3 regions of the Candidatus Pelagibacter sp. PS_10_02 genome follow, and region 3 is predicted to be linked to each of the others. Evidence: riboswitches for the same ligand, from Rfam matches in the RefSeq annotation. Region 3 holds a riboswitch; each other region holds the start of a gene.
What was found. A riboswitch is a leader RNA that binds a small molecule or an ion and turns the genes downstream of it on or off. The one in region 3 is predicted to bind S-adenosylmethionine.

Region 1: it holds a riboswitch for S-adenosylmethionine, as region 3 does, so the genes downstream of both, AC5SL1_RS01825 (homocysteine S-methyltransferase family protein) here and AC5SL1_RS03840 (homocysteine S-methyltransferase family protein) in region 3, are expected to answer to the same signal.
Region 2: it holds a riboswitch for S-adenosylmethionine, as region 3 does, so the genes downstream of both, AC5SL1_RS03065 (O-acetylhomoserine aminocarboxypropyltransferase/cysteine synthase family protein) here and AC5SL1_RS03840 (homocysteine S-methyltransferase family protein) in region 3, are expected to answer to the same signal.

What each region holds. Positions count from the first base shown of each region.
Region 1 covers NZ_CM182076.1:342,239-346,510, reverse strand. Annotated here, with positions in the region: gene AC5SL1_RS01840 (molybdenum cofactor synthesis domain-containing protein) at 1-416, opposite strand, end outside; gene AC5SL1_RS01835 (sulfite exporter TauE/SafE family protein) at 435-1,181, shown strand; gene AC5SL1_RS01830 (2OG-Fe(II) oxygenase family protein) at 1,211-1,801, shown strand; SAM riboswitch class V at 1,891-1,954, shown strand; gene AC5SL1_RS01825 (homocysteine S-methyltransferase family protein) at 1,964-2,872, shown strand; gene AC5SL1_RS01820 (Gfo/Idh/MocA family protein) at 3,014-3,943, opposite strand; gene AC5SL1_RS01815 (NDP-hexose 2,3-dehydratase family protein) at 3,947-4,272, opposite strand, start outside.
Region 2 covers NZ_CM182076.1:559,172-563,443, reverse strand. Annotated here, with positions in the region: gene AC5SL1_RS03075 (chorismate mutase) at 1-155, opposite strand, end outside; gene AC5SL1_RS03070 (COX15/CtaA family protein) at 198-1,223, shown strand; gene AC5SL1_RS03065 (O-acetylhomoserine aminocarboxypropyltransferase/cysteine synthase family protein) at 1,231-2,532, opposite strand; SAM riboswitch class V at 2,537-2,605, opposite strand; gene rplM (50S ribosomal protein L13) at 2,745-3,206, shown strand; gene rpsI (30S ribosomal protein S9) at 3,208-3,648, shown strand; gene argC (N-acetyl-gamma-glutamyl-phosphate reductase) at 3,682-4,272, shown strand, end outside.
Region 3 covers NZ_CM182076.1:690,467-694,738, reverse strand. Annotated here, with positions in the region: gene pstB (phosphate ABC transporter ATP-binding protein PstB) at 1-62, shown strand, start outside; gene phoU (phosphate signaling complex protein PhoU) at 65-763, shown strand; gene phoB (phosphate regulon transcriptional regulator PhoB) at 763-1,443, shown strand; gene AC5SL1_RS03845 (DUF1737 domain-containing protein) at 1,529-1,735, shown strand; SAM riboswitch class V at 2,031-2,095, shown strand; gene AC5SL1_RS03840 (homocysteine S-methyltransferase family protein) at 2,162-3,223, shown strand; SAM riboswitch class V at 3,227-3,291, shown strand; gene AC5SL1_RS03835 (OsmC family protein) at 3,296-3,847, shown strand; gene AC5SL1_RS03830 (NAD(P)/FAD-dependent oxidoreductase) at 3,965-4,272, shown strand, end outside.

The DNA.
Region 1 (4,272 bases), 350 kb from region 3:
CAGGCATCCGTGACCCCACCTGAAGATCCTGGTAAAGCAAACACATACTTACCGTTAGCAAGTACAGCACAAGCTCTAGATTGAATGGCAGATGTACCAACTGTTTTTAAACTTATCGTTCTAAACACCTCTCCAAAACCTGGAATATGTTTGTCAGCTATCTCGCTTATTGCTTCTGGTGTAATATCTCGACCCGTAAGTCCAGTGCCACCTGTTGTAATTACAACGTCTATATCAGATTGATCAATCCAATCTTTAAGGATTTTAATAATGTCTTCCTTGTTATCTTTACAAATTTTTCTATCTACTAATTTATGTTTAGCCTCCTCTATTTTTTTCGCTAAGATCGCACCTGACTTATCATTCTCAAAAGTTCTGGTGTCCGTAACAGTTAAAAGTGCTATATTTACAATCATAAATTTAAAATAATTATTATGATTATATTATCATTTTTATTTCTTCTAACAGCAACTTTATACTCTAGTGTTGGATTCGGTGGTGGTTCTACGTATTTAGCTCTTCTGTTAATTTGGGATGTTCCTTACTTAATCTTTCCTGTAATTGCCCTCTTTTGTAATATTATTGTCGTATCAGGAAATTGTATTAACTATATTAAAGCTGGAAATATCAATCTTAAGATCCTTGCCCCATTTTTAATATCATCTGTCCCACTTGCTTTCATAGGTGGCTCTTTATCAATAAATAAAGAAATTTTTGAAATTTTACTTTTTGTAGTTTTAACACTAGCAGGAGCTCTACTTCTTGTGAAATTTAAATCTTTTGATCAAAAGATTGAAGTTTATAAAAAGATACCAAAAATGTTATCATTATTAATAGGCGCATCTATTGGATTTGTGTCTGGTGTAGTTGGAATTGGTGGTGGAATTTTCTTAAGCCCCATATTGTTATTAATTAGAGCAGATAAAGTAAAAAATATTGCAACTGCTGCATCATTATTCATACTGATTAATTCTCTGTCAGGTCTTGCTGGTCAATTTACAAAGTCATCGACAATAAATGGAATTTATGATTATTGGCCTTTATTTCTGACTGTTTTAATAGGCGGTCAAATAGGAAACTATTTAAATCTTAAAATTTTTCCTGCAAGAATGTTGGCTCTAGTGACATCAGCACTTGTCATATTTGTCGCTATTCGAATAGGATTGAAGTTGTTTGCATAACGGAAGTATTAAATTATTATAGATAAAATATGAAAACATTTAGAGCTTTTGGACCAACTATTGGAAAAACAAAGTTATCTAAAAAAATTATTAACATATTAAATAATCACGTTGATAAGACCCAATCATCTATAAAAAATGATTATAGTTCTAAGCTAGCAAGTCAAATTAAGAATGAAATCAAAATACCTAAAACAATAGTTAATAAAAGTTTGTCTAAAGAGATAATAAAAAATATCAAAGTTTATCTTGATAAGTCAGGAGTTAAAAAAATTAAAGAAATTAAGATAATCAACCTATGGGTAGTAAGACAATTAAAAAATGAGTATAACCCAATTCATTATCATGAAGGACAACTATCAGGGGTTGGGTATCTTAAAATCCCAAGAGATATGAATCAAAATAAACTTCTTGAGAATAAAAAGATTAAAACTAATGGAACTATTGATTTTATCAATGGTCAAAAAAATTTTTTAAGTAAAAGCATCTACAATTTAAACCCTAAATTAGGTGATTTATTGATTTTTCCAAATTATTTAATGCACACAGCTTACCCATTTAATGTTGATGGTGAGAGAAGATCCTTCTCATTTAATGTTAAAATATTATTTAAGAAGTGATTTACTAATCAGTCTATTAGATATATAAATACATTAACCGATTTGATCCATATTGCAGGTACTATCTGCTAAAAAGGAAATCATTATATAATTGGTAAAGGTAGTTGGACTATATTGTGCACCTGGCATAAAGCCAAAGCACTAAAAAAGTAAGGAGTAAGAATGGATATTAATTTTTTTAAAACAACACGAATTTTAGATGGTGGTATGGGGCAAGAATTATTAGCTCGTGGTATGAAACCTAATGGAACATTGTGGAGTGCTAATGCATTGCTTAAAGAAGAATATCACCAGTTATTATTAAATACTCATTTGGATTTTATTAAAGCTGGAGCTGAAGTTATTGTTACCACAACTTTTACAACTAGAAGAGTTAGGTTACGTGACAATAAAGTTGAGGATAAATTTGAATACCTAAATAAAAAAGCTGGGGAGATAGCTCAAAAAGCTAAAAAACAATTTCCACATATTTTAATAGCTGGGGGTCTTCCACCTCAATATTTAACTTACGAAGAAGACACGAGAGCAAATGAAGAAATTAAACAAAATTTTTATGATCAAGCAAAATTACTTGATCCATATGTTGACTTTTTTTATTTAGATGTTTTATCAAGTGTTAAAGAATTCAGACTGGCAATTGAAGCAATCGAGGATTTCAAAAAACCTTATCTTGTAGGTGCGCACATATCTGAGGGTGTTAATCTTCCAAGTGGTGAAAAAATATCTAGTATTGTAAATAATATTGACCACAAAAATTTACTTGGATTAATCTTATCTTGTATTTCACCTGAAAATTTTTCTAAAAATTTGGAAGAGGTTAAAAATTTAGGTATTCCTTTTGGATTTAAGTTTAATGCATTTGAAACAACCAAGCCCAAAAACGGATATACTAATCACTATAATAAAAGCAAAACAGGGAATCCTAATGAGTTTTTAGGTCAAAGAAAAGATTTAACACCTGAATTTATGGCTAAATTTGTTAAAAAATTTAAAGAAGATGGTGCAACTATTTTGGGTGGATGCTGTGAAACAAGACCAGCACATATTAAAGAAATGTCTAAAATTATATAGTTTTATTATTTCATATTTTTTTTGATATATTGCTAACAAATAGCACTAATTATTGAACTATTAAATTGTCTTAAGTGTTAATAAAGTTAGCTAAAATTTATATTGATAAGTATTATGTTTAATAACGTTTAAAAAAACAAATTAATTATTTTTTTTTAAGGATTCTACAAATTTATTTATAAGAAAAATTTTTTTAAAATAATATTGATAATCTTTTTTTTTTATCTTGTTTATTACCTCAAAAAAATATTTTTCGAATGCATTTTCTTTCTTCATTTTATAAATTTTAGTATTATTTTTTTCCTTAACTAATATATTTAATGATTTATCATGCGGGGGTGAATAAACCCGGTTTAATTCTATTATTTTTTTGTCTGTATATAAGCATAGATTATTCTGGTATTCACCACCAAACTTAAACTGTCCAGTATATATTTGGGTTGAAAAGTCAAAAATAAAATTTACAGAACTAATCATATTTAAAATATTTTTTTTTAAGATTATTTTTCTTGAAAAAATTTTTTTATTACAAAAAATATTTATTATAGATGAAGCATAACAACCCATATCCATTAAAACATCACCTTTAAATTTTTTTGAACTTCTAAAGTTGGAAATTATGGGATTAGGTATTACAAAATTAGTATTTATATACTTAATTTTTTCAACTCCTCCAGATAATTTTAATGCTGTAGATATTTGTGCATGATAATCAAAAAAAATAGCTTCAGTTAACAATCTTTTATTTTTTTTTGCAATACTAATTAGATTTTTAACTTTATTGAAATTTTCACAGAGAGGCTTATCAACAATAACATGATAACCATTATTAAGTGCTTTTTTTGCCCATTTATAATGAAGTGAATTTGGAAGAGAAATATATACAATATCTGCTTCAGATTTTTTAAGACCTTCTTCGTATGTTTTAAATTGAGCGTAAGCCTTTCCAATTTTATTTTCTTCAGATTTAGATGCAACACAAAAAGCAATATTATGTTTAATAAATGTTTTAATAATTATCTTTTTTGATAAATTAGAATGTCCTAATAGTAAAACTTTAAATTTTTTCATTAATCAAAGTACTTTATTGATATTTATACATCCAAATAACAAACGGCCTTCAATATCAACTTTTTTATTTTTTATATAATTAATCATTTGATTTTGAGAGATCCAAATGTAATTATTTGGGAATTTGTTACCTTGATGTTCTTCTAGCATAATAGCAATATTTCTTACCTCGCAATGATAAAATCTACCACCTTCATCAGATATGATATTATCATATATTGATTTATAGATATTTTTTTTCTTATTAAGAAAGTATTTGCTTATGATATTTTTTTGCTCATTTGGTATGTCTAAATTATTTTTATAAGTAGCAAAGTCTGAAGTATTTA
Region 2 (4,272 bases), 130 kb from region 3:
CTTGCTTTATCGATTATTTCTTTTTTATAAATTTTTACTTTTAAAACTTCATTTACTAAAATTGATCTTTTTTTGATTAATTTAAGTAAATCATTATCTAATTTATCAAGTTTTATTCTTAATTGGCTAAGTTTTTTTTTATTAGTAGGCGACATTTAATCAATTGGTTATTAAAATAATTATTATAAGTATAATTTATGTTTGTAAATAGCGACAACTATATAAAATATTTAAAGATATGGTTAATAGGACTATTTTTGCTAATTGTTCTTATGGTTGCTGTAGGTGGCTTAACTAGATTAACTGACTCAGGTTTATCCATTACAGCATGGGAGCTTTTCTCAGGTATATTGCCGCCACTTAATTCAAATGATTGGAATATGTATTTTGAGGAATATAAGAAAATTCCAGAGTATAAAAATATTAACTATGGAATGTCTTTAAAAGAATTTAAAATAATTTTTTATTGGGAGTATGCACATAGATTATTAGCACGTATTGTTGGCTTGTTCACCTTAATCCCTTTAATTATTTTTTGGATTAAATATAGAGATTCTAATTTTTATTCTAATAAATATTTTTTGATATTTTTTCTTATATGTTTGCAGGGATTTTTAGGTTGGTTTATGGTTACTAGTGGATTAACACAAAATAATGATGTTAGTCATTTTAGATTGGCAATTCATTTATCACTTGCACTTTTTATCTTATGTTTAATTTTTTGGTATATTTTAGATTTTTTTGATATTAAAAAATTAGATTATAAAATTCCACAATCCTTTTTGTTATTTATTTTTTTATTAATTATTATTCAAATTATATTGGGAGCTTTTCTATCAGGTTTAGATGGAGGTTTAATTTATAATACTTGGCCAGATATGAATGGTACATTTTTTCCAAATGATGTTTTATTATTAGATTTTTTTACCTCTGAGTCATTTTATAATACTTCTATTATTCAATTTTTACATAGATCAACTGCCTATCTGCTTGTTATCCTTGTTATGATTATTAACTATTTATTTATTAAAGAAGGAGTTGCCATAAAGAATATAATTCTTTTTGATACAGCTTTACTTATTCAAATATTATTAGGAATTGTTACATTAATATCTGGTGTAGAAATAAAGTATGCATCACTACACCAGTTAGGTTCTATTTTTGTATTAACAACCTATATTTTACTCATTTATAAAAACTCAAGAGGTTTTTTAAAACGATAAAGAATTGTTATGAAGCGCTAAGTGCTTGATCAAGATCATCTATTATATCGTCAATATGTTCTAATCCTATACACAGTCTTATATATCCAGGCGTAACTCCTGCAGCACTTAATTCTTGCTCTGTGAGTTGGCTATGAGTTGTTGTTGCTGGATGTATAGCTAAGCTTCTAGCATCTCCTATATTTGCCACATGATAGAACATCTTTAAAGCTTCTATAAATTTCTTACCAGACTCAATACCACCTTTTAGTTCTATTCCTATTAAAGCACCATTTCCCCCATTAAGATATTTTTTTGCTCTTTTACCAATATCTCCTTCATATTTGGTTGGGTAAATTACTCTAGCAACTTTTTTATGTTTAGATAAATGATCCACTGTTTTTTCAGCATTAGAGCAATGTTGTTTCATCCTCAAGGCTACTGTTTCAAGTCCTTGAATTATTCCAAAAGCATTATCAGGCGCTAATGCAGCTCCAAGATCTCTCAAAAGAGTAACTCTTGCTCTAACAGCAAAGGATACATTAGCACCAGTTAATTCAGGAACTGCCTTACCCCAAACTACGCCACCATAGCTTGCATCAGGTTCATTAAACAGTGGTTGTCTTTTTGGATTAGCTGTCCAATCAAAATTTCCACCATCAATTAGTGCTCCACCCACAACTGTACCATGTCCACCTATATATTTTGTAAGTGAATAAACTACTACAGCTGCACCATGTTCTATTGGCTTACAGATGATAGGAGCGGCCGTGTTATCAACTATTAATGGTATATTATATTTTTTTCCAATATCAGAAACTTCTTTAATGGGAAATACTCTTAAATATGGATTGGGTAACGTTTCCCCATAAAAAGCTCTAGTTTTATCATCTATTGCTTTTTCAAAGTTTTTAGGATCTGCTGGATCAGCATATCTAACTTCAATACCAAGCTTGCTCAATGTATGAGTAAACAATGAAACAGTTCCACCATAAAGATCTGTAGAACTAACAATGTTATCCCCAGCTTGAGCAACATTTAAGATAGCAAAGGTTGAAGCTGTTTGCCCAGAAGAGACAGTTAAACTTGCTAATCCACCATCTAAGGCAGCCAGTCTTTTTTCAAGAACATCATTAGTTGGATTCATAATTCTTGTGTAGATATTTCCAAACTCTTTTAGACCAAATAAATTGGCTGCATGCTCAGTGCTATCAAATAGATATGAAGTTGTTCTATAAATTGGCACAGCTACAGCTTTTGTAGTTGGATCACTTCTATAATCACCACCATGCAATGCAATAGTTTCTGGGTTTTGTCTTTTTGTACTCATCTTAATACTCCTTTTTTAGTACTTTTGCTTTATGCAAGGCGTACAATACAGTTCAAATGCGCCTACCGAAAATGTGGGTAAAAAATCCTTTTTAGCAATTATTAGCCTGCAATAGGAACAAATCGGCAAATAAAAATTACCATTAAATGGCTATATTGCAAGAGAAATATAAAATTGACTTTATAATTATTAATAGTATTAATCCTCGCTCTATGACTAAATTTTTAAAAAGTAGCGAATTAACGAGTAATTGGTTTGAAATTGATGCTAAAGGAGCAGTTGTTGGAAGATTAGCATCTATAATAGCAATGATTGTTAGAGGAAAAAACAAAACTACTTACACACCTCACATGGATGATGGTGACTTTGTTGTTGTTAAAAATATAGAGCATGCAAAATTTACTGGAAAAAAATTTAAAGACAAAAAATACTACAGACATACGGGTCATCCAGGTGGAATTAAAGAAATAACTCCTGAAAAATTATTAGAAAAGAATAAACCAGGAGAGACTTTAAAATTAGCAATTAAAAGAATGTTACCAGGAGGTGTTCTTGGTAGAAAGCAATTAACTAAAGTTAAAATTTATGCAGGTGAAGACCATCCACATACAGCTCAAAATCCTAAACTTTTAGATTTAGGAAAATTAAATAGTAAAAATTTAATTAGAAATTAATATGGAACAAACAGCGCAAACAGTATCAAAAAAACCAAAAATCAAATTAGATTTTAAAGATAGCAAATATGCAACTGGCAGAAGAAAAAAATCAATTGCTAAGATTTGGTTAAAAAAAGGGACTGGTAAAATTTATGTTAATGGTCGAACTATGGATGAATACTTCACTAGCGGTAGCCATAAAATGCAAATCACAAGACCTTTTGAAATTATTAATCAAGCAACAGCATATGATGTTAGATGTAGTGTTGCAGGAGGCGGACACACTGGACAGGCAGGAGCAATGGTTCACGGTATTGCAAAAGCCTTAATATTATTTGACTCAGAGCTAAGAAGTACATTAAAAACAGAGAAACTTAATACTAGAGACTCAAGATCTGTTGAAAGAAAAAAACCTGGCCGAAAAAAAGCCAGAAGAAGCTTCCAATTCTCGAAAAGATAATTCTTTTTTATTTCAAAATAGTTATAATAAACAATGCCTAAGCTTAATGTTTTAGTTGCTGGTTCTACTGGTTATATTGGTGTTCAATTAATAAAGTTATTAGTTAAGCACAAAAATATTAATATAAAATATTTATGTGGTAGTTCATCTGTTGGTAAGAAAATTACCAGTTATGAAAAATCATTAAAATCAAAAAATTTACCAAAGATTACTAAATTTAATAAATCATTTTTAAAAGAAGTAGACTTGGTATTTACTGCATTACCAAATGGTGAGGCACAATCTATATCTAATAGTTTATTAAAACATAATGTGCTAATTGATTTGGCAGCAGATTTTAGACTTAATAATGCATCCTTATATTTAAAATGGTATAAACAAAATCACAGATCAATTTCAAATATTAAAAAATCTATATATTCATTACCTGAAATTACAGGTGAAAAAGTTAAAAATTTTAATATTATTGGCTGCCCAGGTTGTTATCCAACATCAATATTGTTGCCGTTAATTCCATTGATTAAAAAAAATTTAATTAAAGTTAATAATATAATTATAGATTCTAAATCTGGATATTCTGGTGCAGGTAGAGGAGTGCAAGACAAGTATAAAAATAAAAACCTT
Region 3 (4,272 bases):
AAATATTTAAAAACCCTGGAAATAAAATGACCCAGGATTATATTACAGGGAGGTTTGGTTAATCATGTCAGATATTACACATATTGTTAAATCCTACGAGGATGAATTACAAAGTTTAAATGATAACTTAATTAAAATGGGTAGCTTAGTTGAAGCTCAGTTGACAGACTCAATGGAGGCCATCATCAAAGTTGATAAAGAAGCTGCTGAAAACATTATTAAAAATGATGAAAAAATTAATGAGTTAAGAGCAACTATTGAAGAGCAGATTGTAACAGTACTTGTTAAAAGAGCCCCGATGGCAATTGATTTAAGATTAACTATTTCAACTTTAAAAATTTCAAGTGATCTTGAACGTATTGGTGATTTAGCAAAAAGTGTTGCTAAAAAGATCAAACCTTTACCACGCGATCTTCCAGAAGAGTTAATTGCCAGTTTAAAAAGATTAGGGGAGTTAGTTCAAAGACAATTGAAAGATGTTTTGGATGCTTATCTTAACCAGTCAAAAGAAGCTGCTGTTAAAATTTGGAAATCAGATGAGAGAGTAGATGATTTAACACATATCGCAATGAACGAAGTTGCAAATTTCTTAAGCAAAGATAAAAAAAATTTAGATCTAGCAACACACTTATTGTTTGTGACTAAAAATATTGAAAGAGCAGGAGATCATATTACTAATATCGCTGAAGCTTTATTTTATCTAATCGAGGGAGAGCATATTGAAGGAGCAAGACCTAAAGGTAAAGATTTTGATCCAAACTAATGACCGTTAGCATTCATATTGTAGAAGACGAACAACCCATTATCACTTTAGTTAAATATAACCTTGAAAAAGAAGGTTATAAAGTTTCATCATCAGACAATGGCAATGAGGGTATTGAAGATATTAAAAAATTATTTCCTGATCTTGTTTTATTAGACTGGATGTTACCTGATTTTTCTGGCGTAGAAATTTGTAAAATTTTAAAAAAAGAAAAAAAATTTAAAGAAATTCCAATCATAATGCTTACTGCTAAGGGTGAGGATGAAGATAAGATTAAAGGGTTAAACTCTGGTGCAGATGATTACATCACCAAACCCTTTAGTTTCCCAGAATTACTTGCAAGAATAAAAGCGCTACTTCGAAGATCTAAGCCCTCATTAGTTTCTGATATTATTGAATTCGAAGACCTTAAGGTGGATAGATTAACACGACGTGTTTTTAGAAAAAACAAAGAAATTCATTTGGGACCTAAGGAATATGATTTAATCAATTTTTTTATTAAAAACCCTAAACGTGTTTACTCAAGAGATCAAATTCTAGAGAATGTTTGGTCTGATAATATCAATGTTGAAACAAGAACAGTTGATGTTCATATAAGAAGACTTAGACAAAGTATTAATATTGATGGATTTAAAGAATTAATTAGAACCGTAAGATCAGCTGGCTATTCATTAAATTAGTAATGACTGTAGAAGCATAAAGACTTAAAATAATAATAATAAACTGAACATAGACACCCGATTTAGGACTTGTTAAGGTCTGATTATGAAAGGTTATAGATTTATTACAAGTGACGACACTTCAGAATTTTGCCATCGTGTAACGGAGGCCATATCCAATGGATGGAAATTGTATGGTGAACCCAAAATGACTTTTGATAAAAAAAGAGGGGTCATGCGTTGTGCTCAAGCAGTTATAAAAAATTCACCTCAGAAAAAGTATTCCAAAAAGATGAAGCTATCATCGATATAAATGGCAGATCAGATAATACCCTTTGTTTATATGCTAGGGATACTCTTATTAGTACTCCCAGCTTTTCTACAATCTAATTCTAAATTAAAGCAGTTTTTAACTAATCTTAGTATTTGGATTGTCATTATTCTCATAATTTTAACTATTATTTATTTTTTCAATTGACAGTTTGAGAGAAAGTTGATTATATTTAGTTGCGCTGAGTTAAGTTAAATTGCAGAGCGCGTTATAAATCCTGCTAAAGCGACGCTTCAACCACCGCTTTAGACAGGTGGTTTTTTTTTATCTTTCATAAAATTAAGCCGGGCAGTTGAACCATATTGTGCGCCCTGCATTTGCTTAAGCACTAAAAAGGAGAAAAGAGGCCTATGAATATAACCTCTGATTATTTTGTGACCTTTTTTCTCCAAAACAAGAGGAAAAAAAATGAGCACAAATAAATTAAAAGAAAGATTAGATAAAGGACCTGTTATATGCGCAGAAGGTTTTTTATTTGAGATAGAAAGACGTGGCTATATGTCATCAGGGGAATTTGTTCCAATGGTGTCATTAGATCATCCTGAAGTTTTAGAAAATTTACATAGAGAATTTCAACACGCAGGATCTGATGTAGTTGAGGCCTTTACTTATAATGGACACAGAGAAAAAATGCGTGTTATTGGTAAGGAAGAACTTCTCGAACCACTAAATCGTTCAGCATTAAAAATTGCTAAAAAAGTAGCACTAGATACTCCTAAAGGATCAAAACCAAATTTGATGGCAGGTAATATTTCAAATTCAAATATCTGGAAACATAATGATCCACAATCTCAAAAAGAAGTTGAAGGAATGTTTACAGAGATGATTGGTTGGGCCGTTGAAGAAGGTGCTGATATGTTAATTGGTGAAACTTTTTATTATGCTGAAGAAGCTTTTAAAGCTTTAGAGATAATGAAAAAAACAGGTTTACCAACTGTATTAACCATATCCCCAATGGGTGAAAATAAAATGAGAGATGGAAAATCAGTTGTTGATACCTGTAAAGAGCTAGAGCAATTAGGGGCCGATGTTGTTGGTTTAAATTGTTTTAGAGGACCTGCTACTATGTTTCCTTTTTTAAAAGAAATTAGAAAAGCAGTTAAATGTCATGTTGGAGCTTTACCTATTCCTTATAGAACCACTGAAGATTACCCAACATTTTTTAATCTACCAGATAGAAGCGATTGTCAGTGTCCATCACCTCATGGAAGAACGTTTCCAACAGCATTGGACCCACACTTTTGTAATAGATATGAAATAGGTAAATTTGCAAAAGACGCTTATGCCCTAGGCATTAATTACCTTGGAGTATGTTGTGGAGCAAACCCAATGTTGATTAGGGAAGTTGCTGAGTCAATTGGTTTAACTGTTCCAGCAAGTAAATATCGAGAGAACATGGAAAATCATTTTATGTATGGAAAAAATAAAAGAATTCCAAAACATATGACTGAATATGGAGACAAAGCGTAAATAAATTAAGAAGGGCATTTAACTAAATTGTGCGCCTGACATATGTCGAAGCACTAAAACAGGAGAAAACAAATGAGTAACAATCTAAAAGAAACAATAAGTAATCTTCAGAAGGATTTTACAGCCAACCCCAAAAATGCTTTGGTCCAATATGAAAGCAACTCAATTCTTAAAGAAGGACTTCAATCTGTAGTCACTCTTAGAGAGCATAAATTAGTTGTTGATGAACCCAAAAGTTTTGGTGGAAAAGATGAGGGACCCAGCCCAGTAGAGTTAATATTAGCAGCGTTAGCAACGTGTCAGGAGATAACCTATAAAGCATTTGCTACAGCAGCGGGTATTAATATTGAGAGTGTTAGTGTTAAATTAAAAGGTGAATTAGATCTTCAGGGTTTTTTAGCTTTAAATAAAAACACTAGACCTGGCTTTCAATCCATCTCTGGTACTGTTGATATTAAATCTTCATCACCTAAAGCAGAAATAGATAAATTGATTGATACGGTAAATACACATTGCCCGGTATTAGATATTTTATCAAAAGGAGTTCCTATTAAATTGTTTCAAAAGGTTTCTTCAAGTTCTAATAATAAAGAGCACATAGAGCAAAGAGCAAGTGCTGCTTAACTAATCTAATTTAAGCCCTATGAAAATAGGGCTTAAGTCTTTTAAGTTCATTTCAAATCCTAAAAAATTAGAAGTTTGACTAGAATTAAGTATTAATTGCGTGCTAGGGTCTTGTTAATGAAAAATATTTATCATTCCGATATTTATCAATTTAACACCCCAGTTAATAGTTACTGGGAAGATCATTCAAGCGAAAATTTAAATCTAGAAAAACTTAATAAAGATATTAGTTCAGAAATTGTTGTAATAGGAGGAGGGTATACTGGTTTATCCTGTGCAATTAATTTAATAGAAAATCATAATTTAGAGGTCATTTTAGTTGAAGCTGGAAAAATAGGTTGGGGGGCTTCATCTCGTAATGCAGGTTTTTGTTGTCTGCCACCAAGTAAGATGTCTTTTAAAAAGATGCAAGCTATTTACGGCAA